3 regions of the Mesorhizobium sp. M0018 genome follow, and region 2 is predicted to be linked to each of the others. Evidence: predicted binding sites of a transcription regulator. Region 2 holds the regulator's gene; each other region holds the start of a gene.
What was found. Region 2 encodes PhoB, which activates phosphate uptake and scavenging genes when phosphate is short. Its sites were predicted from a motif close to TGTCATNNANCTGTCAT; they were not measured.

Region 1 (8,081 bases), on a different contig from region 2:
GCCCATTGACGCTGATACCGCCAACCGTGAACGCCGCCGGCAAAACCATTGTCGGCAGCGGCCTGACGCTGCACCTGACGACGATCGTGATCGGCCTCGTCGCCGTGCTCGCCTATGCCTATTTCGGGCTCAGGGCACGGCGCACCCGGGAGAAGCATGGCTACGAAGCCGAGCCCTTCTCGCTGTTCGTCGTCAAGACCCTGGTGATCAGCGCGCTGGCGCTGTTTCTCGTTTACCAATTCGCCACCTATAGGGGCCTCCCCATCGTTCTCATGGTGATGGGCGTGCTGATCGCGTTGTTCGTCTTCGTTACCAAACGCATGACGATCGGCCGTCGTATCTATGCGATGGGCGGCAATGCCAAGGCAGCCCAGCTATCGGGCATCAAGACCGAACGGCTGACGTTGATGGTGTTCATCAATATGGGCGTGCTGTCGGCACTCGGCGGCCTGATTATCGCAGCGCGCCTGGGGCAGGCTGTGCCGGCGGCCGGCCTCGGCAGCGAGCTCGACGTCATCGCCGCGGTGTTCATCGGTGGCGCTTCGGCGATGGGCGGCGTCGGCCAGGTGATCGGCGCGGTGGTCGGCGGCTTCATCATGGGCGTCATGAACAACGGCATGTCGATCATGGGCGTCAATGTCGATTGGCAGCAGGTGGTCAAAGGCCTGGTGCTGCTCGGCGCCGTCGTCTTCGACGTCTACAACAAGAACAAGGCTTGAGAGGCAACCAGGAGGCATACGGGTCACATCGCGGCGCTGCCGGGCGGCGCAAAAAAGTCCCCGAGGGACCTGATCCGCGAGCGCAATCCGGACGAAGAATTTCAACCGAGGCGCGGACAAGGGTCCGAGCCGCGCTGGGCAGGGTTTGCCAAGAAAGGCACGCCAAGCCCGCAATTCAGAGAGGGTTACCATGCTGATCTCACAAATCCTCGACGACGCCGAGACGATCCGGGTCGTTGCCCGCAACGGCGGCAAGACCCGCGTCATCAACGGCGCCCGCAGCGTCTATTCGCTGGCGATGGAAGCCGCGCGTACCGGCAGCGGGCTTGTCGCCCTGATCGAGCGCAAGGGCTTCGGCGAAACCGTCGATCTCGACGCAGCCTACAAGAAGGGCCGGCTGCTGTCGCCGATCAACCATCCCGATCCGGCGCATCTCCATCTCACCGGCACCGGGCTGACGCATCTCGGCTCCGCCGCGACCCGCGATTCCATGCACAAGAAGCTCAGCACGGACGGCGAGGAACAGCTGACCGATTCCATGAAGATGTTCCGCATGGGGCTTGAGGGCGGCAAGCCGGCGAAGGGCCAGATCGGCGTGCAGCCGGAATGGTTCTACAAGGGCAACGGCACCATGGCGGTGGCGCCCGGTGCGGCGCTTATGTCGCCGGCCTTCGCTCAGGATGCCGGCGAGGAGCCGGAAATTGCCGGCATCTATGTGATCGGCGACGACGGCGCCCCCTTCCGTGTCGGCTTCACGCTGTCGAACGAGTTTTCCGACCACGTCACCGAGCGCGTGAACTACCTCTTCCTCGCCCATTCCAAGCTGCGCAACGCCTCGTTCGGGCCGGAGATCCTGATCGGCGATCTGCCGCCCGACATCCGCGGCGCTTCACGCATCCTGCGCGACGGCAAGCTGCTTTGGGAAAAGCCGTTCCTGTCGGGCGAGGCGAACATGTCGCACACCATTGGCAATCTCGAGCATCACCACTTCAAATACTCGGCCTTCCGCCAGCCGGGCGACGTGCATGTGCACATGTTCGGCACGGCGACGCTGTCCTTCGCCGACGGCATCAGGACCGAGGCCGGCGACGTATTCGAAATCGAGGCGCAGGATTTCGGCCTGCCTTTGCGCAACCCGCTTGAAATCGAGCAGCCGGTGAAGGTGGTGGTGAAGGCGTTGTAAACTGGTGACATAATTCAGGGGCGAGAAATGAACGGCCTGCGGATTGGCACTGTGTTCGTAAGTTTAGTCCTGTTCCTCGCCTATTTCTCCCCAGCGGCTTACAGCGCCGGACAATGCAGCGCAAAATCCTATCGCGAGGCCCGGATGTCGATGACTAACCGGCTTCTGGCCACCGGCTATTCGAAATCGCAAGTGAGCTTTCTGATGCGCAACGCGGATCGCATGACGTCCGCACTCCGCGCTGACAGACTGAACGACAATGGCAGAGCCTGCGGTGTCGACTCCGCCAGAGCCCATGTGCTGGGATGTATCGACAAGCAGTTGTTCCCCTTGCAGTCCAGCTCAAGCGCCTCACTTGACGACGAGAAGCAAACCAGAGGATTTTGGGGGAAGAAGCGATTGGCAGTGCGAGAACTGCTCTTTATCGGTCAGTTTCATGGCTGCCTTGGCGCCGCGAAAGAATATCTGTTTCGCGGCTGACGGAATTGCGAACAAGCTCAGCGGGCGGCGCGGAAATGCTTGGACAGTTTCAGGCCCTGTGCCTGATAATTCGAGCCGAGATCAGTGCCGTAGAGCGCCTGCGGCCGTTTCAGCATGTGCTCGTAGACCAGCCGTCCGACGATCTGGCCGTGGTCGAGGATGAACGGCACTTCGTGGCTGCGTACCTCGAGCACCGCCCGGCTGCCGGTGCCGCCCGACGCCGAATGGCCGAAACCCGGGTCGAAGAAACCGGCATAATGGACGCGGAACTCGCCGACCAGCGGATCGAAGGGCGTCATTTCGGCCGCGTAGAGCGGCGGCACATGCACCGCCTCGCGCGACACCAGAATATAGAATTCGTCCGGATCGAGCACCAGCTCGCCGGCACCGCTCTTGTAGAGCGGCTCCCAGAAATCGACGACATCCTGCGCGGCGCGCTTGTCGACGTCGACCAGGCCGGTGTGGTGCTTGCCGCGATAGCCGACAAGCCCATCCTTGTCGCCGTCGAGGTCGATCGACAGCGCGATGCCGCCGCCTGAGATGTTGGGTGGTTCGGTGGCGACCAACATTTCGGCGTGGTGCAACTCGTGCAGCTCGTTTTCCGACAAGAGCGCATTGCCGGTGCGGAACCTGACCTGCGACAGCCGCGAGCCGGTCCGCACGACAATCGGGAAAGTGCGCGGGCTGACCTCCAGATAGAGCGGGCCTTCATAGCCGGCGGCGATCTTGTCGAACTCGTGGCCACGGTCGGTCATTACCCGGGTGAAGATATCGAGCCGTCCGGTCGAGCTTTTCGGGTTGGCGGAGGCGGAAATATGGGCGGGCAGCGCCAGGCTCTCGAGCAGCGGCACGATGTAGACGCAGCCGGTTTCCAGCACGGCACCTTCGGCGAGGTTGATCTCGTGCAGCTTCAGCCGGTCGAGCTTGTCGACAACCCTGTGGTCCGGGCCGGGCAAGAAGGAAGCACGCACCCGCCAGGCCTTGTCGCCGAGCCTGAGGTCAAGGCTGGCCGGCTGGATCTGATCGGCATCGAGCGTGCGCGGCGATTTCAGCGCGCCCGTCTGGAACAGCGCGGAAATATCCTGATCGGGAAGAATGCCTGTCTGCCGCAAGGGTCTGGCTCCGTTCGAACGCCGGGCGAGGTCTTGTTCTGTCGCAGGTCCGACCGTGGACGCGTTTGGCACCTGCTTGGTACAACCCTCTTAATCATGCCGGCAATTGACGCAAGCGTGGCGCGGGTCTAAAGCTCGTTATCCCGTGGTGATTTGGCCGGTCGGCTTGCAGCCACGTTAAACAAGTCGCTAAAGGACCGTCAGGCCGCAAGGCCATATGGACCGGTTGCGACTTTCGCGACCGGTTTTTTGTTGTTTGGACCAATTTTGGTGTTTGGATGGAATGATGACCAAGAAGCGCGACTGGAAGCCTCAGACCGCACTCGTGCATGCCGGAACGCTGCGTTCCGGCTTCGGCGAGACCTCCGAGGCGATGTATCTCACCCAAGGCTATGTCTACGAGACGGCGCAAGCGGCGGAGGCCCGCTTCAAGGGCGAGGAGCCGGGCTTCATCTATTCGCGCTATGCCAATCCGACGGTCGACATGTTTGAAAAACGCATGTGCGCGCTGGAAGGAGCCGAAGACGCGCGCGCCACGGCATCCGGCATGGCGGCGGTGACGGCAGCACTGCTGTGCAGCGCCAAGGCGGGCGACCATATCGTGGCGGCGCGCGCGCTGTTCGGCTCCTGCCGCTGGGTGGTCGAGACGCTGGCGCCGAAATACGGCATTGAGGCAACGCTGGTCGACGGCACCGACATCGCCAATTGGGAAAAGGCGGTCAAGCCAAACACCAAACTGTTCTTCCTGGAAAGCCCGACCAATCCTACGCTGGAAGTGATCGACATTGCCGCCGTCGCGGCACTTGCCAATGCGATCGGCGCCAGGCTGATCGTCGACAATGTGTTCGCCACGCCCTTGCAGCAGAAACCCCTGCAGCTCGGCGCCCACATCGTCGTCTATTCGGCCACGAAGCATATTGACGGCCAGGGGCGCTGTCTTGGCGGCATCGTTCTGTCGGACAAGAAATGGATCGACGAGAACCTGCATGACTATTTCCGCCACACCGGCCCAAGCCTCTCGCCCTTCAATGCCTGGACGCTGCTGAAGGGCCTGGAGACGCTGCCGCTACGCGTACGCCAGCAGACGGAAAGTGCCGGCCGCATCGCGGATTTCCTGGCCGAGCGCCCGCAAATCGCCCGTGTCATCTATCCCGGCCGTGCCGACCACCCGCAAGCGGCCGTGGTCAAGAGGCAGATGTCGGGTGGCTCGACGCTGATCTGCATGGATGTGAAGGGCGGCAAGCAGGCGGCCTTTGCCTTCCAGAACGCACTCGACGTCGTGCTCATTTCCAACAATCTCGGCGACGCCAAGAGCCTGATCACCCATCCGGCGACGACGACGCACAAGAACTTGACCGATGAGGCCCGCGCCGAGCTCGGCATCGGACCGGGAACGCTCAGGCTGTCAGTTGGCCTTGAGGACGCCGACGACCTGCTCGAAGACATCGAGCAGGCACTGAGAGTTGCCGGATAAGGGCTGGCCGAACAGAGGCGAGCGGGAACGCGCCCGATCAGGCGCCGGACGGGGTCTCTTCCAGCTCCGCGACGGTCTTTGTCTGGATAGTCATCACGTTGCCGCGCCAGTCGACGGCGCCGCTCAGCCATCCGCGCGCCCAAATGGCGGGAAGCATCAGGTCTCGCGCCATCATCGCCGGGATCGTGCGCGGCGACAGGTGCCATCCCTTGGCCGAGGCCAAGGCGCATTCCGGCAGGTAGGCCGCGACCAGCACGGCGATGGCGGTTGCCGGCAGGCTGACGCCGGCGTCAGCCGCCGCGATCAGCGCAAACACCAGCGGCGGCGCCGCGCCGATCAGGATCTCGGGGGCGAAGAACAGCGCGAAGGTGACGCGGCGCAGCCGCGCCCAGCGCGCCTGCCGCGACCAGATCTCGCCAAGCGTGCGCCGGCCGAGCGGCTGTTCGAAGGGCGAGGCGACAAGATTGACCCGCAGTCCGAGCCCGTTGACCAGCTTGGTCGCGGCCGCGTCCTCGGCGATCTCGGCGGCAAGCGCGCGGATGCCGCCATTGGCGTCGAGCATCGGCTTGTTCCACAACATGCTCTTGCCCTGCGCGAAGCCGAGGCCGAGCGCCTCTCCGGCGTACTGCCAGCGTGCCTGCAGCGTGTTGAGAAAGGCGCATTCGACCTCCCCCCAGAAGCCGTCCGGCCGCGAGCCGATCGGCGTCGAGCAGACGAGGCCGGTGTCGTGCCGCCATGCCGCCATCAGCTGCTGGACGTAGTCGCTCGGCATAAGCACATTGGAATCGGCAAGGATGACCCAGCGATAACGCCCCGCCTCCCAACCCTTCACGCAATTGTTGAGTTTTGGATTGCCGCTGATGCGGTCGTCACCGACTAGAAGGCGGGCGCGAATAGCTGGAAAGCGCGCCATTGCTGCGGTGATCGGCTTGACCACCGGGTCGTCGGCATGGGCGACACAGAAGATGAGTTCGTAGCGCGGCCAGTCGAGTGAGAAGGCGCGCTCCAGCGTCTCTTCGGCAAACGGCTCGACGCCGCGTGCCGGGATGACGATCGATACCGGCGGCGCGTTGGCGGGCGGTGCGATCCTGGCTGGTCGCTTCAGCTTCAGCGAAGCTAACAGGATGCTGGCGAGATTTGAAAGAAGGAGGGCTATGGAAAGGAGGGCGGCTGCGAATGTCGGTTCCATCGAGATCTGGTCACTCCAGAAGTGCCGGCCGCATGACGGCCGTTTTCAACAATTCGACAGAACGCTGAGTCGCCCGGCACAAGCCTGCACACCATCATTGTCATGTGTCACTTAAATGACATTGTTTTTCGGCACCTGCGCTCGAGTCGGGCAAGGAGATGACGCGCATCGTTGATCAAACTGCGCTGAGCGTCGAAAGTTCCATCTACATTGCTTTGGAGCAGTTTATGTACAGCGCCGTCACCCGCAACATCGAAGTGCAGGTCAGGCCGTTCTATCTGGAGGATCACTCCGACCCTCCGCAAAACCGCTATGTCTGGGGATATCAGGTGACCATCGACAATCAGTCGGATGAGTTCGTGCAGCTTCTGTCGCGCTACTGGCACATTACCGACGGCACCGGCAAGGTCGAGGAAGTGCGCGGCCCCGGGGTCGTCGGCGAGCAACCCGGACTCAACCCCGGCGACAGCTATCAGTATACGTCTGGATGCCCGCTCTCGACGCCGTCCGGCATCATGGTCGGGCACTACACCATGCGCAACAGGCGGGGCGAGACGTTCGACGTCGCCATCCCCGCCTTCTCGCTCGACTTGCCGGGAATGCGGCGCACCGTCAATTGACGGCCGTCATCCGGCCGCTGCAAACTCCGCCGGGTCGAAGTCATATTGCTTCGAGCAGAATTCGCAGGCGACGTGAATGCTGCCATCCTCGGTGCTGTCCCTGATCTCCTCGGCGGAAAAGCCTTCAAGGATGCCGTGGATCTTGTCCCTCGAGCATGAGCACTGGTCGGCGACCGGCACCCCGCCGAACACACGGACGCCATGCTCGTGGAAAAGCCGGTAAAGCAGCCGTTCGGCGCCGATCGTCGGATCGATCAGCTCGGTCGGTTCAATAGTACCAAGCAGCGCCAGCAGCTCCTGCCAGGAATTGTCGGTCGGGTCGTGGATCTCCTCACGCGGATCGCCGTCGCCACCGGGAAGGTCGGGTACGCGCATGCGCTCCGCCGATTGCGGCAGGAATTGTGCCAGCAGGCCACCGGCCCGCCATTGCTCGCGAGCACCGCCGACGCCCGGCGTCAGAAGCTTGGCAACCGAAAGCCGGAGGTCGGTCGGAATCTGCTCCGACTGGCGGAAATAAGTGCGTGCGGCATCTTCCAGTGTGACGCCGTCGAGCTGGACGATGCCCTGGTAGCGTTGTGTGTGGGCGCCCTGGTCGATGGTCAGCGCCAGGACGCCGCTGCCGAGCAGCGTCTGCGGTGACGTCTCGCCGGCAGAAGTCAAAGCCTGCAGCCGGTCGGCATCGAAGCGGGCATAAGCGCGCAGCGCGTGCGGCGTGGAGAAATCCGCGACCAGCATGTCGACCGGCCCGTCGGTGCGGGTCTGCAGAATGAACTTGCCCTCGAACTTCAGCGAAGTTCCGAGCAATACCGTCAACACACAGGCTTCAGCCAGGAGCCGGGCGACCGGCTCGGGATAGTCGTGACGGCTGAGAATAGCATCGAGCATCGGCCCGAGCTGGACGGTGCGACCGCGCACGTCGAGTGGGCCGACCTCGAACGGCACGACATGGTCGTCGCCGGCGTAGCCGAATTCGCCGAGCTTGGGTTTATGTTCAGCCAATTGATGAGTTTCCAACATGACAAAGCTCCGGGGCGCGGCGATGCCGCCCTCCGGGGCGCATGCGACGAGACGCGCTCGATTTGCGTGATGCGCCTGAGATAGGCACCACCAACTCCCGGATCAAGGCGGCCCAGATCAAGGCGGCGCAGATCAGGCCGGCGCGGATCACCGCGGCTCGTATCAAACGCCCAGGCACCAGGCCAGGACTGCCTTCTGGGCATGGAGCCGGTTCTCGGCCTCATCGAACACCACCGAATGCGGTCCGTCGATGACCTCGTCGGTAACCTCCTCACCGCGATGCGCCG
Region 2 (8,081 bases):
GAGATCAGGCTCTCGACGTCGGTGAGCTGCTTGCCGGGGTTGGACTGTGCGTCGGCGGAAATATACTTGTCGCCTGCGGCCTCGATGGCCGCCTTCATTGCGGCCTCGTCGGTCTTCCAGCGCTCTTCCTGGAAGTTCGACCAGGAAACGCCGATGACCTTGTCTTTAGCCTGCGCCACCGACGCCAGCGCCAGCGTCATGGCGACACCCGCCAGAATGGCGGTCGTGAATTTCTTCATCATATCCTCCCTGCGCCGCGTACGGCGTGACCAATTGGCTCAAAGACCAGCTTAGAAGCTCTAATTTTTTCGAGCCTCGAAAAAATACTGGCCCGATCTCCGGCTGCTGTCAACATCGATTCTGATGGATTTTGATGACTCTGCGAGTTTTTTCGAGCGTCGGAATAAACGATGACAGCGCCACCTGCATCTGACACTATTTGCCTCATCCGACACTATTTGTCGGACATTACCGACGGCTTCCGGTTCATGAGCGGCCGCGGCAACCGGGAGGAAAGCAAAACAATGTCGGTCGGAATCCGCCATGACGATTTGCGCCGGCGCAACCGGGCGATCGTGATCTCGGCGGTGCGCCGGGCCGGCCAGCCATCGCGTACTGAGATCGCAGCTACCACCGGCCTCAGTCATTCGACCATATCGGCGATTTCTTCCGACCTGATACGGGAAGGCATCCTCGCCGAGAGCAAGCCAAGTGAGCCCGTTTCGTTGAAACGCGGTCGTCCGCAAGTCGGCCTCGCCCTCAACCCGGAAGCGGCGGCGGTGCTGACCGTGGTGTTGTCGCTGAATTTCCTTTCGGCCGCCATTATCGACTATACGGGACAGGTGGTCGCCGAGGAACAGCGCCGGCTGGACACGCTGACTATGCCGCGCGACGAGCTGATCCGTGAATGCATGGCCATCGTCCGGCGCCGGCTGCAGGATCCAGATCTTGACGTCCGCAGTGTCGCCCGCATCGCCCTGGCGATTCAGGGCATTACCGACTCCCCTGCACGCGCCATGCTGTGGTCGCCGATCACGCCGCAGACCGACATCGCCTTTGCCGACATGCTGGAGGACGAATTCGGCATCCCGGCAACGGTGGAGAACGACTGCAACATGATGGCGGTGGCTTTGCGCTGGCGCAATCCGGATCGCTATCGCGATGACTTCATCGCCATCCTGCTTTCGCATGGCATCGGCATGGGGCTGGTGCTGAAGGGCGAACTGTTCACCGGGACGCATTCCTCGGGCGGCGAATTTGGCCACATGATCCATCGTCCGGGCGGCGCGCTCTGCCGTTGCGGGCGGCGCGGCTGCATCGAGGCGTATGCCGGCAACTACGCCATCTGGCGCAACGCCAGGCAGATGAGCGAAGACAGCGAACCGGTCGCCGACGTCAGCGACGCCGACATGCGCGCACTGGCGGCCCGGGCGCGCGAGAAAGATGGGCCGGAACGCGAGGCCTACCGCAAGGCCGGCGAAGCGCTGGGTTTCGGTCTCGGCTCGCTGTTCGCGCTGATCGATCCGGCACCGGTCGCGATGGTCGGCGCCAGTGCCGCCGCCTTCGATCTGATCGAGCCGGCCTTGCGGAAGGCAATCGCCCAGACCGCCGGCGGCCAGCATTCAGGCTCGATCTCCTTCGATACAGAGCCGAACGAATTGCCTCTGATCCGCGAAGGCTGCGCGATGCGGGCGTTAAGCTTCGTCGACCAGGAGATTTTCGCGCCGGGCGCGCAAATGAGGCCCAGCGTCAGAAAGAACGTAGCCTGACCAGGCGGGTCAATCTTCCCTGATCGCATAGCCGGCGCCGCGGATGGTGCGGATGACATCCGGCATCCGGCCGTTGTTGACGGCTTTGCGCAGCCGCCCGACATGCACGTCGACGGTGCGTTCGTCGATGTAGATTGTCTCCCCCCAGACATTATCGAGTAACTGGCTGCGCGAGAAGACACGGCCCGGATGCCGCATCATGAACTCGAGCAGCCGGAATTCGGTCGGCCCGAGCCTGATTTCGCTCTTCTTGCGATAGACCCTGTGCGATTCGCGATCGAGCACGATGTCGCCGACCTTCAGCACGCTGGACAGCACTTCCGGCTTGGCGCGCCGCAGCAGCGCCTTGACCCTGGCCATGAATTCCGGTGTCGAAAACGGCTTGACCAGATAGTCGTCGGCGCCGGTCGAAAGACCGCGCACCCGGTCGCTCTCCTCGCCGCGCGCGGTCAGCATGATGATCGGCAGCCGCTCGGTTTCGGGGCGCACCCGCAACCGACGACAGAGCTCGATGCCGGAAACCGCTGGTATCATCCAGTCGAGCACCAAAAGGTCGGGCACATTCTCCTGCAAACGGATCTCGGCTTCGTCGCCGCGTGTCACCACCTCGACCTGGTAGCCTTCGGATTCGAGATTGTAGCGGAGCAGCACACCCAACGGCTCCTCGTCCTCCACCACCATTATGCGTGGTGCGATCATCGGCTGGGCACCCCCATCATGTCACCGGTGCGGACATTGTCGTTTCGTCCTGCTTCGGACGATTGACCGGCAATTGCTCGCCGGTCAGCACATAATACGCATTTTCGGCGATGTTGGTGACATGGTCGCCGATCCGCTCCAGATTCTTGGCGCAGAACAGCAGGTGCGTGCAAGCGGTGATGTTGCGCGGATCTTCCATCATGTAGGTCAACAGCTCGCGGAACACGGACGTGTATTTGACGTCGATGCGCTCGTCGGCGGCACGCAGCTTGGCCAACGCGGCCGCATCGCCTGCAGCATATTCCTCGATGACACCCTGCACCTGGATGAGAACCAGCTGCGCCATCGCGTCGATGGAATGCGACAGGTCCCGCGGCGTGGCGCTGAGGCCGACCGCACTCACGCGCTTGGCGATATTCTTGGCAAGGTCGCCGATGCGTTCGAGGTCGCCCGCCATGCGGATCGCTCCGACCACATGGCGAAGATCGTGGGCCATCGGCTGGCGTTTGGCGATCAGGGTGATGGCGCGGTCGTCCAGTTCGCGTTGACGCGCATCCATGATGGCGTCGTCGGAAACGACGCGTTGCGCCAGCACGTTGTCGGAATTCAACAGCGCCTTGGTCGCCCCGCCGACCATCGAACCGGCGAGGTCGGCCATGTCGCGGATCAGCTTGCTGATCTGCTCGAGATCCTCGTCGAAAGAAGCGACTGTGTGTTCGCCCATGGTCCTGTCCTCATATGCATGATCGGAACGGCTCAGCCGAAGCGGCCAGTGATGTAGTCCTGCGTGCGCTTCTCGCGGGGCGACGTGAATATCTTCTCGGTCCGGTCGAACTCGACCAGTTCACCCAGATACATGAAGGCCGTCTGGCGCGACACGCGCGCCGCTTGCTGCATGTTGTGGGTGACGATGACGATCGTGTAGTCGGCTTGCAATTCGTCGATCAGTTCCTCGATCTTGGCAGTCGACAGCGGGTCGAGCGCCGAAGCCGGTTCGTCGAGCAGAATGACTTCCGGCTTCACCGCCACGGTGCGGGCGATACAGAGCCGCTGCTGCTGGCCGCCGGACAGGCTCAAGCCGCTGGCGTTGAGCTTGTCCTTGACCTCGCTCCACAGCGCGGCGCGCTTCAACGCCTGTTCGACGCGGCCGTCCATCTCGGACTTGCCGAGGTTCTCGTAAAGCCTGACGCCGAAGGCGATGTTCTCGTAGATCGACATCGGGAACGGCGTCGGCTTCTGGAACACCATGCCGATCTTGGTCCTGAGGAGGTTGAGATCCTGCGACCGGTCGAGAATGTTCTTGCCGTCGAGCAGCACCTGGCCCTCGGCCGTCTGTTTTGGGTAGAGCTCATAGATGCGGTTGAACACACGCAGCAGCGTCGATTTCCCGCAGCCCGAAGGGCCGATGAAGGCCGTGACGCTGCGCTCGGGCAGCGACAGACTGATGTCCTTCAGCGCCTTGCTCTGGCCGTAGTAGAAGTTGAGGTTCTTGACCTCGATCTTCGTCTTCTCGGCGACCGTTTCGGCCATCGTCATGTCTGGGGACAACATCTGTGTCATCTGTCCTCTCTGCGTCCGGTAAGGCTGCGGGCGAGGATGCTCAAGCCCAGAACCGTCAGGGTGATTATGAGTGCGCCGGTCCACGCCAGTTGCTGCCATTCCTCGTAAGGGCTGAGAGCGAACTGGAAGATGGTCACCGGCAGGCTGGCCATCGGCGCGTTGATATTGCTGCTCCAGAACTGGTTGTTGAGCGCGGTGAAGAGCAGCGGCGCCGTCTCGCCGGAAATGCGTGCTATCGCCAGCAATATGCCGGTGACGATGCCGGACAATGCGGCGCGGTAGGCGACCGAACGGATCACCACCCAGCGCGGCGCGCCGATCGCGGCACCGGCTTCACGCAACGCGTTCGGCACCAGGTTGAGCATGTCTTCAGTGGTGCGCACGACCACCGGAATGACCAGGATGGCAAGCGCAACGGCGCCGGCAATGGCCGAGAAATGTCCCATTGGCCGCACCATCAGCTCATAGACAAACAAGCCTATGATGATCGACGGCGCCGACAACAGGATGTCGTTGATGAAGCGGACGACGGTGGTGATGCGCGAAAAGCGTCCATACTCGGCCATGTAGGTTCCCGCCAGCACGCCGACCGGCGTGCCGACGACAACGGCGATGATCGTCATCAGCAGGCTGCCCGCGATGGCATTGAGCAGGCCGCCGGCCTCGCCCGGTGGTGGCGTCATCTCGGTGAAGACCGCGAGCGAAAGCCCGGCTGTGCCCTTATAGACCAACGCGCCGAGAATGAGCGCCAGCCAGGCAAGCCCGATGCCGGCGGCGACGACGCAAAGCGCCATCATCACCGAATTCCTGGCTTTGCGGCGGCTGTGGAGCGATGAGGATGTCGACATCGGTCAGGCTCCCGTACGGGCGTCGATCCGCATCAGCATATAGCGGGCGGCGGCGAGGATCAGGAAGGTGATGACGAAGAGGATCAGGCCGAGCGAAACCAGCGAGGAGGTGTAGAGGTCGCCGTCGGCCTCGGTGAATTCATTGGCGATGGTCGCCGAGATCGTCGTGCCCGGCGCGAACAGGGAGGCACTGATGCGATGTGCGTTGCCGATGACGAAGGTCACCGCCATGGTCTCGCCGAGCGCCCGGCCGAGGCCAAGCATGACGCCGCCCATGATGCCGATGCGGGTATAGGGAATGACCACGCGCCGGGTCACTTCCCAGGTCGTGCAACCGATGCCATAGGCCGATTCCTTCAGCACCGCCGGCACCGTATCGAAGACGTCCTTGGTGATCGAGGTGATGAAGGGCAGCACCATGATGGCGAGGATCAGCGCCGAGGTCAGAAGGCCGATGCCGTAAGGAGGGCCGGCGAAAAGGCTGGATAGTCCCGGCACGCCGTGGAAGATGTTGATGATGAAGGGCTGTATCGTCGTCTGCAGGAACGGCGCGAACACGAACAGGCCCCAGATCCCGTAGATGATCGAAGGAATGCCGGCCAACAGCTCGACCGCTATGCCGATCGGGCGCCTGAGCGGGCGCGGGCAGAGCTCGGTGAGAAAGATTGCAATGCCGATGCCGATCGGAACCGCGATCAGGATGGCAATGGCCGCCGTCACCAGGGTGCCGTAGATCGGCGCCAGTGCGCCAAATTTTTCCGTAACGGGATTCCAGCTCTCAGTCGTCAGGAAAGAAAAACCGAACGACGACAGCGCCTGCCATGAGCCGGCAAACAGCGAGATGGCGACACCGCCGAGGATGACCAGCACAAGGATTGCGGAAGCGCGGGTGAGTCCGCGAAATATGGCATCTGTGAGTGCGAAGCGCCGCACCGTAGCTTCCCTGGCCCGGGCTGCTGCAGATGGTGGCATGGCATCGGAAGCGATGGTCATTGGGTCCTCGCGATTAAAGGCAACAGGGAGGGCGCCGTCGACGCCCTCCCTGGAGGAGATTACATAGCCGAGTAGAGCGGCTTGCCGTCGTCGCCGACGACTTCCTTGGCCCACATGGCCTTGACGCTCTCAACCACCTTGTCGGGCATCGGAACGTAGTCCAGCTCGCCGGCCATCTCGTCGCCCTTGTCGTATGCCCAGGCGAAGAATTTGAGCGCTTCGCCGGTGGTCGCGGCATCATCCGGCTTCTTGTAGAGCAGGATCCACGTTGCCGCCGTCATCGGCCAGGACTCGGCGCCCGGCTCGTTGGCGAGGATGACGCCATAGCCCGGCTGCGAGCTCCAGTCGGCATTGGCCGCTGCCGCCGAGAACGCCGCCGCGGTGGGCTCGATCTTCTTGCCGTCCTTGTTGATCATATCGGTGTGGATGAGCTTGTTCTGCTTGGCGTAGGCATATTCGACATAACCGATCGCGCCGCCGGTCTGGGAGACATTGTTGGCAACGCCCTCATTGCCCTTGGCGCCGATGCCGACCGGCCATTCCACGGCCTTGTCGACGCCGACCTTTTCTTTCCAGTCCGCGCTGACGTCGCCGAGGTAATAGGTGAAGTTGAACGTCGTGCCCGAACCATCCGAACGGTGAACGACCGCGATCGCCTGCGAAGGCAGTTTGACGTCGGGATTGAGCTTCTTGATCGCCTCGTCATCCCAGCTCGTGATCTTGCCGAGGAAGATGTCGGCCAGCGTCGGGCCGTCGAGAACCAACTCGCCCGGCTTGATGCCCTCGAGATTGACGACGGGAACGATGCCGCCCATCACCATCGGGAACTGAGCCAGTCCGGACGCTTCAAGCTCGTCGCCCTTGAGCGGCGCATCCGAAGCGCCGAAGGTAACGGTCTTGGCCTTGATCTGCTTGATGCCGCCGCCGGAACCGATCGACTGGTAGTTAAGGCCAACGCCGGTGTCTTTCTTGTAGGTGTCGGCCCACTTCGCATAGATCGGGTAGGGGAAGGTGGCGCCGGCGCCGGAGATGTCCGCGGCGAGCGCGGCGGACAGGGTGAGGGTGGTCGTCGCCGCAGCCATTGCAATCGCAACGGCCGCCGAGCGGATGAAATGTCTCATGTGGCCTGCTCCTGTTCGGAATATGGTCTCTCGGCGCCATTCCTCCGGCGCCCGCTGAGGCCAATAGCCCCCGATTATTACAGTCGCATGACAGTTTCATGTCGCTCCGGTAACGACGTCCAGCCGGGTTAAGAAGGAGCGGCCGCGGGCTTTTGTCGGCATGGGCCGCGGTTTGCCGCTGGAATCAGCAGCTTGCGTGAATTCCGGCCGGCATCGTCTGCTCGGCGATCGCAGCCACCGGCTTTAAAAGAAAAAAGCCGGACGGGAGCGCGTTGCATGCAGCCAGAACGTGTCATGGCCGCGCCATCGCCGAAACAGGTCCGTTGGGGTAAATCTGACCCTGTTTCTTGCCGGCGGTCGCTGCTCCCGCCCGTAACTGGAGGAGCGGAACTTCGAATATCCCATTGTCGCCACTGAGCGCGGCTTTGGTATGGTGCGATCGCACCATGGCCTTACGCTGGAAGCGTTGACGAATCGCAAGGTTCTAACTCGCGCTGGACCTCCATCCGCGCCCGACCCGGCGCTCGATCTTCGAGCAACGCCTTCCACTGGAAGTGCGACGACTTCTACTTCACGGTATCTACTCCCTTCGCCCTATTCCGCCGGTTGTCGGTTAGGCCGAAGCAGCGTTATAAGCTTGCAGGGGTATTGCTGATGTCTCGACGGATTCTGCCTGTCTTCCTGTGCCTGGCGCTGCCTCTGGGAAGCGGCTGCGCGCGCAGCTATGACGGCACCGTCATCATTCCCAAGCCGCTCGATGTTCGCCGTTTCTGGGACAGGCCTTCGCCGCAGGCGCAAGCCGAACAGTCGCAACTGGAGACCGACGTCTTTCCAGTGGCGCCGCAAACGCCGAAAAGGCCGGCGGTGCGCAGGAGCGCGGCTTCCGTTGCAACGCCTCGGAGGAGGGTCACCAACAACCCGCCCATGCTGTCGCCGGAGTCGACGAAGCCGCTAACTTGCAAGAATGTCAGCGAGCCCGGTAAACGGGCCCGCATGGTCTGCGAATAACCAGCCGACGTCGGTCGATGCGCACGGCTCCAGGCCTTGAAGCGGCTATCCGGCCAGCCGTCTCGGAACATCGCCCGCCCTGG
Region 3 (8,081 bases), on a different contig from region 2:
AGCAGGCCGACCGCCAGCACCAGCCAGGTCTCGTTAGCGTCCCAGAACGGGCCGATGGCGGCGATCATCGTATCCTGTTCGGTGTCTTCGGCTGCGGCGAACAGGATGCCGATGCCGAGATCGAAGCCGTCGAGGATGACGTAGATCAGGATAGCGAGGCCCATCAGCCCGGCGAAGATCAGAGGCAGCAGGGTCGGCCAGTCGACGCTCATGATGTTTCTCCTGGTTGCGCAACCGGCTGCGACAGCGGCCTGTTCATGACGCCCGGCAGCGGCGAGGTGTCACCATCCTTCGCCGCCTTCAATGCCAGATGCACCAACACGCCGAGATAGGCGATCAAGAGCAGCACGTAGAGGATGAGATAGACCGCGAGCGACAGCGCGACATGGCTGCCGGCGACCGGCCCGACAGCATCGGCGGTACGCAGCACGCCGGTGACCAGCCAGGGCTGGCGGCCGATCTCGGTGGTGTACCAGCCGGCCAGCGTCGCCAGCCAGCCGGACAGCGCCATCGGCACCATGACGAGCGCCAGCGGCTTGGGCAGGCCGTGGCGGCGCTTGAGGAAGAAGGCCGCCGACCAGGAGACGGCGAGCATCAGGAGGCCGGTGCCGACCATGATGCGAAAGCCCCAGAACACCGGAAATACCGGCGGATGGTTGCCGGCATAATCGTTCAGACCCGGCACGATGCCGCTGGCGCTGTGCCTGAGGATGAGGCTGGCGCCGTCGGGAATGGTGAGCTCGAACCTGTTCTCCTTGGCCGCTTCATCGGGAAGAGCAAACAGCACCAACGGCACGTTGGGACCGGTGTTCCAGTTGGCTTCCATGGCGGCGATCTTCTGCGGCTGGTGTTCCAGCGTGTTGAGGCCGTGCTGGTCGCCGGCAAAGATCTGGATGGGAATCAGGATAGCGGCGGTGAAGACGCCGGTGCGCAAGGCCTTCCACATCGATTCCGAGCGATCGCCGTAGAGATAGCGCAGCGCCGACAGGCCGGCGATCAGGAATGAGACGGTCAGCCCCGAAGCAAGCAGCATATGGACGAGCCGGTAGGGCATGGACGGATTGAAGACAACGGCCCACCAGTCGGTGGCGTGCGCAACACCATCGCGCATCTCGAAACCGGCCGGTGTCTGCATCCACGAATTGAGCGCGATGATCCAGAAGGCGGACAAGGTGGTGCCGCCGGCCACCAGCACCGTCGCCAGCGTATGGACACGGTTCGAGACGCGGCGGAAGCCGAACAGCATGATGCCGAGGAACGCCGCCTCGAGGAAGAAGGCGGTCAGGATTTCGTAGGCCAGCAGCGGGCCGGCAATGTTGCCGACCGTCTCCATATAGCCCGGCCAGTTGGTGCCGAACTGAAAACTCATGGTGACGCCGGAAACTACGCCCATGGCGAAGGACAGCGCGAATACCTTAACCCAGGTGAAATAAGCGCGCATCCAGGCGGAATCGTTTGTCGCGTTGTAGCGGAGCTTGAAGAACAGCAGCACCCAGCCGAGCGCGATGGTGATCGCCGGGAACAGGATGTGGAACGAGATGTTCGCGCCGAACTGTATGCGCGACAGGATGAGCGGGTCCATGGCGGCTCCGGCTGCTGCTTGTTTGTTGAAGGATAGGCTTGATGCACCGGACGGTCAAAGCGGCGTCCCGCCGCGAGGCGGAACGCCGCAGTGCGGTTAGTCTGCTGTTGCGTGGAATTTGGCTGGACGACCGGGCAGGTGTTGCCTATTCCGGCGAACCTCGATGTCCAGAACTGTCAGAAGCGCCATTGACATCCGGATTTGCGAACCGACATTCAGCGGATTAAACCAACAACTCTGTTTCAAGCAGTCGTTTTCAGCCATGCAGCCTATCATCTCGATTTCCGGGGTCTCCAAGACCTACGCCACCGGCTTCAAGGCGCTGAAGGAGATCAATCTCGACATCGTGCGCGGCGAGATCTTTGCGCTGCTCGGGCCGAATGGCGCCGGCAAGACAACGCTGATCTCGATCGTCTGCGGCATCGTCAACCGCTCGTCGGGTTCCGTCACCGTCGACGGCCATGACATCAACCGCGACTACCGCGCCGCGCGCAGTCTGATCGGGCTGGTGCCGCAGGAACTGACCATCGACGCCTTCGAGAGCGTGTGGGCGACGGTTAACTACAGCCGCGGCCTGTTCGGCAAGCCGGCGGACAAGGCGTTCGTCGAAAAGGTGCTGCGCGACCTGTCGCTCTGGGACAAGAAGGACGCCAAGGCGATCACGCTGTCCGGCGGCATGAAGCGCCGGCTGATGATTGCCAAGGCGCTGTCGCACGAACCGCGCATCCTGTTCCTCGACGAACCGACGGCAGGCGTCGACGTCGAGCTGCGCCAGGACATGTGGGCGATGGTGCGCCGGCTGCGCGAAGACGGCGTCACCATCATCCTGACCACGCATTACATCGAAGAAGCCGAGGCGATGGCCGACCGCGTCGGCGTCATCAACCGCGGCGAGATCGTGCTGGTGGAGGACAAGGCCGAGCTGATGCGCAAGCTTGGCCGCAAACGGCTTGTGCTGGAACTGCGCAGTCCCCTGGCCACCGTTCCCGATGCTTTTTCGCACTACGCGCTGGAGCTTTCGCCGGATGGCGGACAGCTGACCTATACTTATGACAACCAGAGCGAACGGCCGGGCGTCGCCTCGCTGATCCGCGAGCTCGAGGCGGCCGGCATCCAGTTCCGCGACATCGATACGGAAAACAGCTCGCTCGAGGAGATCTTCGTCAACCTGGTGAGGAAACCGGCATGAACCCGCGCGCGGCCATGAATCTTCATGCGGTATGGGCGATCTATCGGGTGGAGATGGCGCGCGCCCTTCGCACTGTGCTGCAGAGCATCGTTTCGCCGGTGATTTCGACGTCGCTCTATTTCGTCGTCTTCGGTTCGGCCATCGGCTCGCGCATCACCGAGATCGACGGCATCAGCTACGGCGCCTTCATCGTACCGGGGCTGATCATGCTGTCGCTGCTGACGCAATCGATCTCCAACGCCTCTTTCGCCATCTATTTTCCGAAATTCGTCGGCTCGATCTACGAATTGCTGTCCGCGCCGGTGTCCTATCTGGAGATCGTCATCGCCTATGTCGGGGGCGCGGCGACAAAGTCGATCGTGCTTGGCCTGATCATCCTGGCGACGGCCTCGCTGTTCGTGCCGCTGACGATCGAGCATCCGTTCTGGATGCTCGCCTTCCTGGTGCTGACGGCGGTGACCTTCAGCCTGTTCGGCTTTATCATCGGCATCTGGGCGAAGAGCTTCGAGCAGCTGCAGCTAGTGCCGCTGCTGATCATCACGCCGCTGACCTTCCTCGGCGGCAGCTTCTATTCGATCAACATGCTGCCCGGCATCTGGCGCACGGTGACGCTGTTCAACCCGGTGGTCTACCTGGTCAGTGGGTTCCGCTGGAGCTTCTACGGCAAGTCCGACGTTTCGGTCGGCGTCAGCCTCGGCATGACGGTGGTCTTCCTGCTCATCTGCATAACGATCGTCGCCTGGATCTTCAGGACCGGCTACCGGCTGCGCAACTGATCGAACGGGCCTCGTCCAGGCGAAGCAGCCTGATCGATCGACCTTTCCTTGCCGAAGGCGATAGGCCTGCGCCCGATGCCTGGAGCCCGCGCTTGAATGCCTCGATCTTGCTTTTCATGCATTGTTATATATCATGTTATCGATGTTCATGGGGATGAATTGGCCTATGGAAGACGTCATACGATCGCTTGGCTTTCTGTGCCTGGGCAGCAGGCTGAAGCGTATAGGCGAGCAACTGCAAGCGGAGGCGCAGCGCCTGCTCGACAGGCTGGATGTCCCGGTTCAGGCGAGCCAATACCCGCTGCTGGCCGCGCTCGACAGGCTGGGTCCGCTGTCGGTCGGGGAACTGGCGCAATCCCTTGGCATCGCGCAGCCAGGCGTAACGCGAAGCGTCTCGCTTCTGGCCGAATTGGGACTGCTCGAAGTCAGTCCGTCGACCGATGACCAGCGGCGCAGGATCGTCTCGCTTACTCGGGACGGCCGGCGGCTGGTCGATGTCGCAAAGCGCGACGTCTGGCCTTGCATCGAGAACGTGGTCGCGGATTTGTGCGCAGGTTTTTCGGGGCCGCTTCTTGAGCAGCTGGCTGCCATCGAGGACGGCCTCGCCGCTGCCCCTCTCGACCGTCGTGTAAATAAGCCTGAGGGTGCCGCGCAATGAGACATCTGCTCGACCGCCCTATCTGGAGCGGGCTTCAGACGCGACATCGGGCCTTCGCGGAGGGTGACAACCTCGCCATGCGATATCGGCCGTCGATCGTCCCTTTCGCCGCCACTGGCGCGGACGACCCGGAAAGCCTGCGGGCGCTCGAAAAGCTTGTCTCCCCGGGCGAGAGTGTGATCCTGCTTCAAGCGGACGCGATTGCTCTGCCCACGGGGCTTTCCGCGACTTCGACCGCAGCCGGGGTTCAGATGATCGCCGAGCAGCCATTGCAGATCGTCTCCGACCCGCGCGTGCATCGTCTGACCCGAGACGATGCTGCTGAGATGCTCGCCCTGGCATTGCTCACCAAGCCTGGCCCATTCACGCTCGAAGCCTTGAGCCTGGGCGATTTTTGGGGTGTGAAAATCGAGGGCAGGCTCGCGGCAATGGCCGGCGAGCGCATGAAGCAACCTGGCTATACCGAACTCAGCGGGGTGTGCTCACATCCGGAATTTCGCGGCGGTGGCCTAGGAAAGCTGCTGTCCCTATTCGTGGCAAACCGGATAGTTGCGCGCGGCGAAGTTCCCTATCTCCACGCCTATGCCAGCAACGCCGCGGCCATAGCGTTATACGAGTCCATCGGCTTCAGGTTGCGAAGCACAATGAATGTGGCCGTGGTTCAGCGCACCGAATGATTAGTCGGCGCATGATGCGCAGCATGGATGCATCCGGTATCGGAAGGAAGGATTTCGTACCGCCGAAATCCTTCCTTGAGACTGCAAGACCTTGCTGCGTGTCAGACCGCGATCTTGCCGCCGCCTTGCCTGGTGATGGCAACGACCGCCGGGCGCACCGGCATGTCCGGCTTGAAGTCGGGCCAGCGCGTCGACAAATCCTCATAGTAGGACGGACGGCCGAAAGCCTCCCAGTCCTCGCCGCCGTCGCCCGGATGCTGGACGGCAACGAAGGCGGTCTGGTCGTCCGGCGCAAACAGGGGACCGCACATTTCGGCGCCGATCGGCACGCGGAAGAACAGCTTTGATGTCGCCCGTGCCGTCCCCTCCGTATCGACAGCCCACAGACCGTCGGTGCGGCCGGTGGCTTTCGGGCCTTGGCCGTCGGTGGCGACCCAGAGGCGGCCAGCCGAATCTACCGTGCAATTGTCCGGCATGCCGAACCAGCCATTGGCGGTGGTTGCGGTCGAGAAGGTGGCGCCGACGTCGGCCACAGCGGGATCGCCGCATTTCAGCAGGATTTCCCACCTGCCCTTTGTCGCGGTGAAATCACCGCCGTCCTCGACGATCTCGATGATGTGGCCAAAGGCATTTTCGGCACGCGGGTTGGCAGCGTCGACCTGGTCGGCCTTGCGCTTCGAATTGTTGGTCAGCATGACATAGACCTTGCCGTTGGCGGCATTGGGCTGGATGTCTTCCGGGCGGTCCATCTTGGTGGCGCCGAGCAGGTCGGCGGCGCGGCGCGTCTCGATCAGCACGTCGGCCTGGCTGGCAAAGCCGTTCTCCGCCGTCAGCGGCCCTTGGCCGAAGACGATCGGCAGCCATTCGACCGAACCGTCGTCGGCAAACTTGGCGACATGCAAGGTGCCGTCGTCCAGCAAATCCATGTTGGCGGCGCGGTTGTCCGGATCGAACTTGCCTGTGGTGACGAACTTATAGACATAGTCGAAGCGCTCGTCGTCGCCGAGATAGAAGACGACACGGCCATCCTGGGCGACGATCGATTCGGCGCCCTCATGCTTGAAGCGGCCCATGGCGGTGCGCTTCCTCGGCACCGAAGTCGGATCCTGGACGTCGACCTCGACGATCCAGCCGAAGCGGTTCGGCTCGTTAGGCTCCTTGCCGATGTCGAAACGGTCGTAATGCGCTGCCCATTCATAGGCACCTCCGGGAATGCCGAGGCGCTTGTAATTGGCCGCCTCCTTGTGGCCCTGCGGCAGCTCGCCCGAGAAATAGCCGTGGATGTTCTCCTCGGCCATGACATAGGTGCCCCACGGCGTGACGCCGCCGGCGCAATTGTTGATGGTGCCGATGACCTTCGTGCCGGTCGGATCGGCGCTGGTCTTGACGCGGTCGTGGCCGGCGACCGGGCCGGAGAGCGCGATCTCGGTGTTGGAGGTGATGCGGCGGTTGAGCTTGCCGTCGCGAACGACCTGCCATTTGCCTGATACCTTGCGTATCTCGACGATAGTGCCGCCATGCGCGGCCATCTCGACATCGACTTGCTCCTTGCTGAGGGGCGCCTGCTTGGCTTTGCCATCGACGATGGTGACGAGGCCCGGAAACATCAGGTGCGGATTGGTGTATTCGTGATTGACGACCAGCAGGCCGTGCTCGGCCGAGCCGTCGATCGGGATATAACCGACATAGTCGTTGTTGTAGCCGAATTGTCTGGCTTGGGCTTCCGCCGACTGTTTTGTCGGATCGAATCCCGGCGAATCGGCGAACAGCGGATCGCCCCAGCGCAGCAGCACGTCGGCGTCATAGCCAGGTGCGACGTGATGCTTGTCGTCGATGCCGGCCTCGAGCTCGTCGAAAGCGAAGGCGGAGCCTTCGGCGGCGCGGGCGTTGTCGGAGGTGATCAGCGCCAGCGGGCTGACGGTAGCGGCTATGGCCGAGACGGCAAGCGAACCCTTGAGGAAGCCGCGGCGTGAGAACCGCGCGGCGATGATCTCACCCATGGTGCGGTTGCCGGTGGGATTGGCTCCTGGCCCATCGTTTTCCTCGAGCAGGCTGGTGCGGAAATGGGCGTCAGGGGTGCGATGTTCGGTCATAGGGCCTGCCTCTGGCTGGATGGATTGCTGGAGCGTGTTGCCTGGCCAATCCGGTATTACCGGCAGGTCACAGTTTGATGACATGCCGGCTAAATTGCCACCTGCGATTTCGTATCCAACATCGGCCCCGCTTGACCGCGACCGGCGCTTCGGAAACAAGAGCTGCGGCAGGCGGTAGGGACCGCATCGGGAGGAACAAAAGTGAGTTTCTGGGGACTTGGGCAGCTCTGCGTCTCGACGGTGATCTTCCTGCTGGCGGCGATGGCCGCAAAACAGTGGGGGCTGGCGCCGAGCCTCGGCAAGATCGTGCTGACGTTGGCGCTCTACTCGCTGGGCAATCTGATCATGCTGAGGCTGATCCGTGAATTCGGCATGTCGGTGTCGTTCAGCCTGTCGGCGGTGATCCAGCTGGTGTCGGTGAATGTGGTGGCGCTGGTCTTCTTCGGCGAGCGCGTCAATGCCTTGCAGGCAACCGGCATCGTGCTTGCCATCGCAGCTGTGGCGCTGATCACGCTCGGGCCCTATCTGCAAAGGCTGTAACTGCGATCGGGCCGATGAAGAAGATTGCAAGCAGACTGCCCAACTGGCTGGAGTTCCCGGTTCTGCTGGCCGGGCTGGTCATTGCCGGCGGGCTGTGGGGGTTCGAGGAGCTGATGGAGCTGGCGCGGGCCACCACGCCGCATGCCTTCGACACCGAAATCCTGCTTGCCTTCCGCAAGGCCGGCCAGCCCGACAATCCGATCGGACCGGCGTGGCTGGAAGGAGCGATGCGCGACATCACCAGCCTCGGCAGCGCCAGCGTACTGCTGCTGATCACGGCAGCAATGATCGTCTATCTGCTTCTTATCCGCAGGCCAGGCGCGGCGCTTCTCATGTTCGTCGCGGTAGCGGGCGGCCAGCTCCTGTCAAGCGTGCTGAAATTCGACATCGACCGGCCGCGCCCCGATCTGGTCTCGCATCTCGCCGATGTGGCATCGCTTTCGTTTCCGAGCGGCCACGCCATGCTGTCGGCGGTGACGTATTTGACGCTGGGCAGCATGGCGGCGCGGGTTTTGCCCGGGCGCACAACGAAGATCTATGTACTCGGGCTGGCGGTGCTGACGACG

Region 1: the regulator PhoB is predicted to act here: its motif matches at 6,262-6,278, upstream of NKJ81_RS18525 (ceramide glucosyltransferase).
Region 3: the regulator PhoB is predicted to act here: its motif matches at 7,042-7,058, upstream of NKJ81_RS04860 (PhoX family protein).

The regions. Positions count from the first base shown of each region.
Region 1 covers NZ_JAMYVL010000012.1:101,698-109,778, reverse strand. The annotation lists gene mmsB (multiple monosaccharide ABC transporter permease) at 1-719, shown strand, start outside; gene araD1 (AraD1 family protein) at 910-1,902, shown strand; gene NKJ81_RS18540 (hypothetical protein) at 1,930-2,382, shown strand; gene NKJ81_RS18535 (2'-deoxycytidine 5'-triphosphate deaminase) at 2,400-3,494, opposite strand; SAM riboswitch at 3,630-3,707, shown strand; gene NKJ81_RS18530 (O-succinylhomoserine sulfhydrylase) at 3,778-4,968, shown strand; gene NKJ81_RS18525 (ceramide glucosyltransferase) at 5,006-6,157, opposite strand; gene apaG (Co2+/Mg2+ efflux facilitator ApaG/CorD) at 6,385-6,777, shown strand; gene NKJ81_RS18515 (Hsp33 family molecular chaperone) at 6,784-7,794, opposite strand; gene argF (ornithine carbamoyltransferase) at 7,957-8,081, opposite strand, start outside.
Region 2 covers NZ_JAMYVL010000005.1:153,871-161,951, forward strand. The annotation lists gene xylF (D-xylose ABC transporter substrate-binding protein) at 1-239, opposite strand, end outside; gene NKJ81_RS09155 (ROK family protein) at 525-1,769, shown strand; gene phoB (phosphate regulon transcriptional regulator PhoB) at 1,779-2,468, opposite strand; gene phoU (phosphate signaling complex protein PhoU) at 2,485-3,192, opposite strand; gene pstB (phosphate ABC transporter ATP-binding protein PstB) at 3,225-4,028, opposite strand; gene pstA (phosphate ABC transporter permease PstA) at 4,025-4,876, opposite strand; gene pstC (phosphate ABC transporter permease subunit PstC) at 4,880-5,869, opposite strand; gene pstS (phosphate ABC transporter substrate-binding protein PstS) at 5,929-6,990, opposite strand; gene NKJ81_RS09190 (hypothetical protein) at 7,645-7,998, shown strand.
Region 3 covers NZ_JAMYVL010000003.1:63,540-71,620, reverse strand. The annotation lists gene NKJ81_RS04890 (cytochrome d ubiquinol oxidase subunit II) at 1-212, opposite strand, end outside; gene NKJ81_RS04885 (cytochrome ubiquinol oxidase subunit I) at 209-1,582, opposite strand; gene NKJ81_RS04880 (ABC transporter ATP-binding protein) at 1,845-2,771, shown strand; gene NKJ81_RS04875 (ABC transporter permease) at 2,786-3,547, shown strand; gene NKJ81_RS04870 (MarR family winged helix-turn-helix transcriptional regulator) at 3,714-4,205, shown strand; gene NKJ81_RS04865 (GNAT family N-acetyltransferase) at 4,202-4,882, shown strand; gene NKJ81_RS04860 (PhoX family protein) at 4,984-6,975, opposite strand; gene NKJ81_RS04855 (hypothetical protein) at 7,177-7,515, shown strand; gene NKJ81_RS04850 (phosphatase PAP2 family protein) at 7,530-8,081, shown strand, end outside.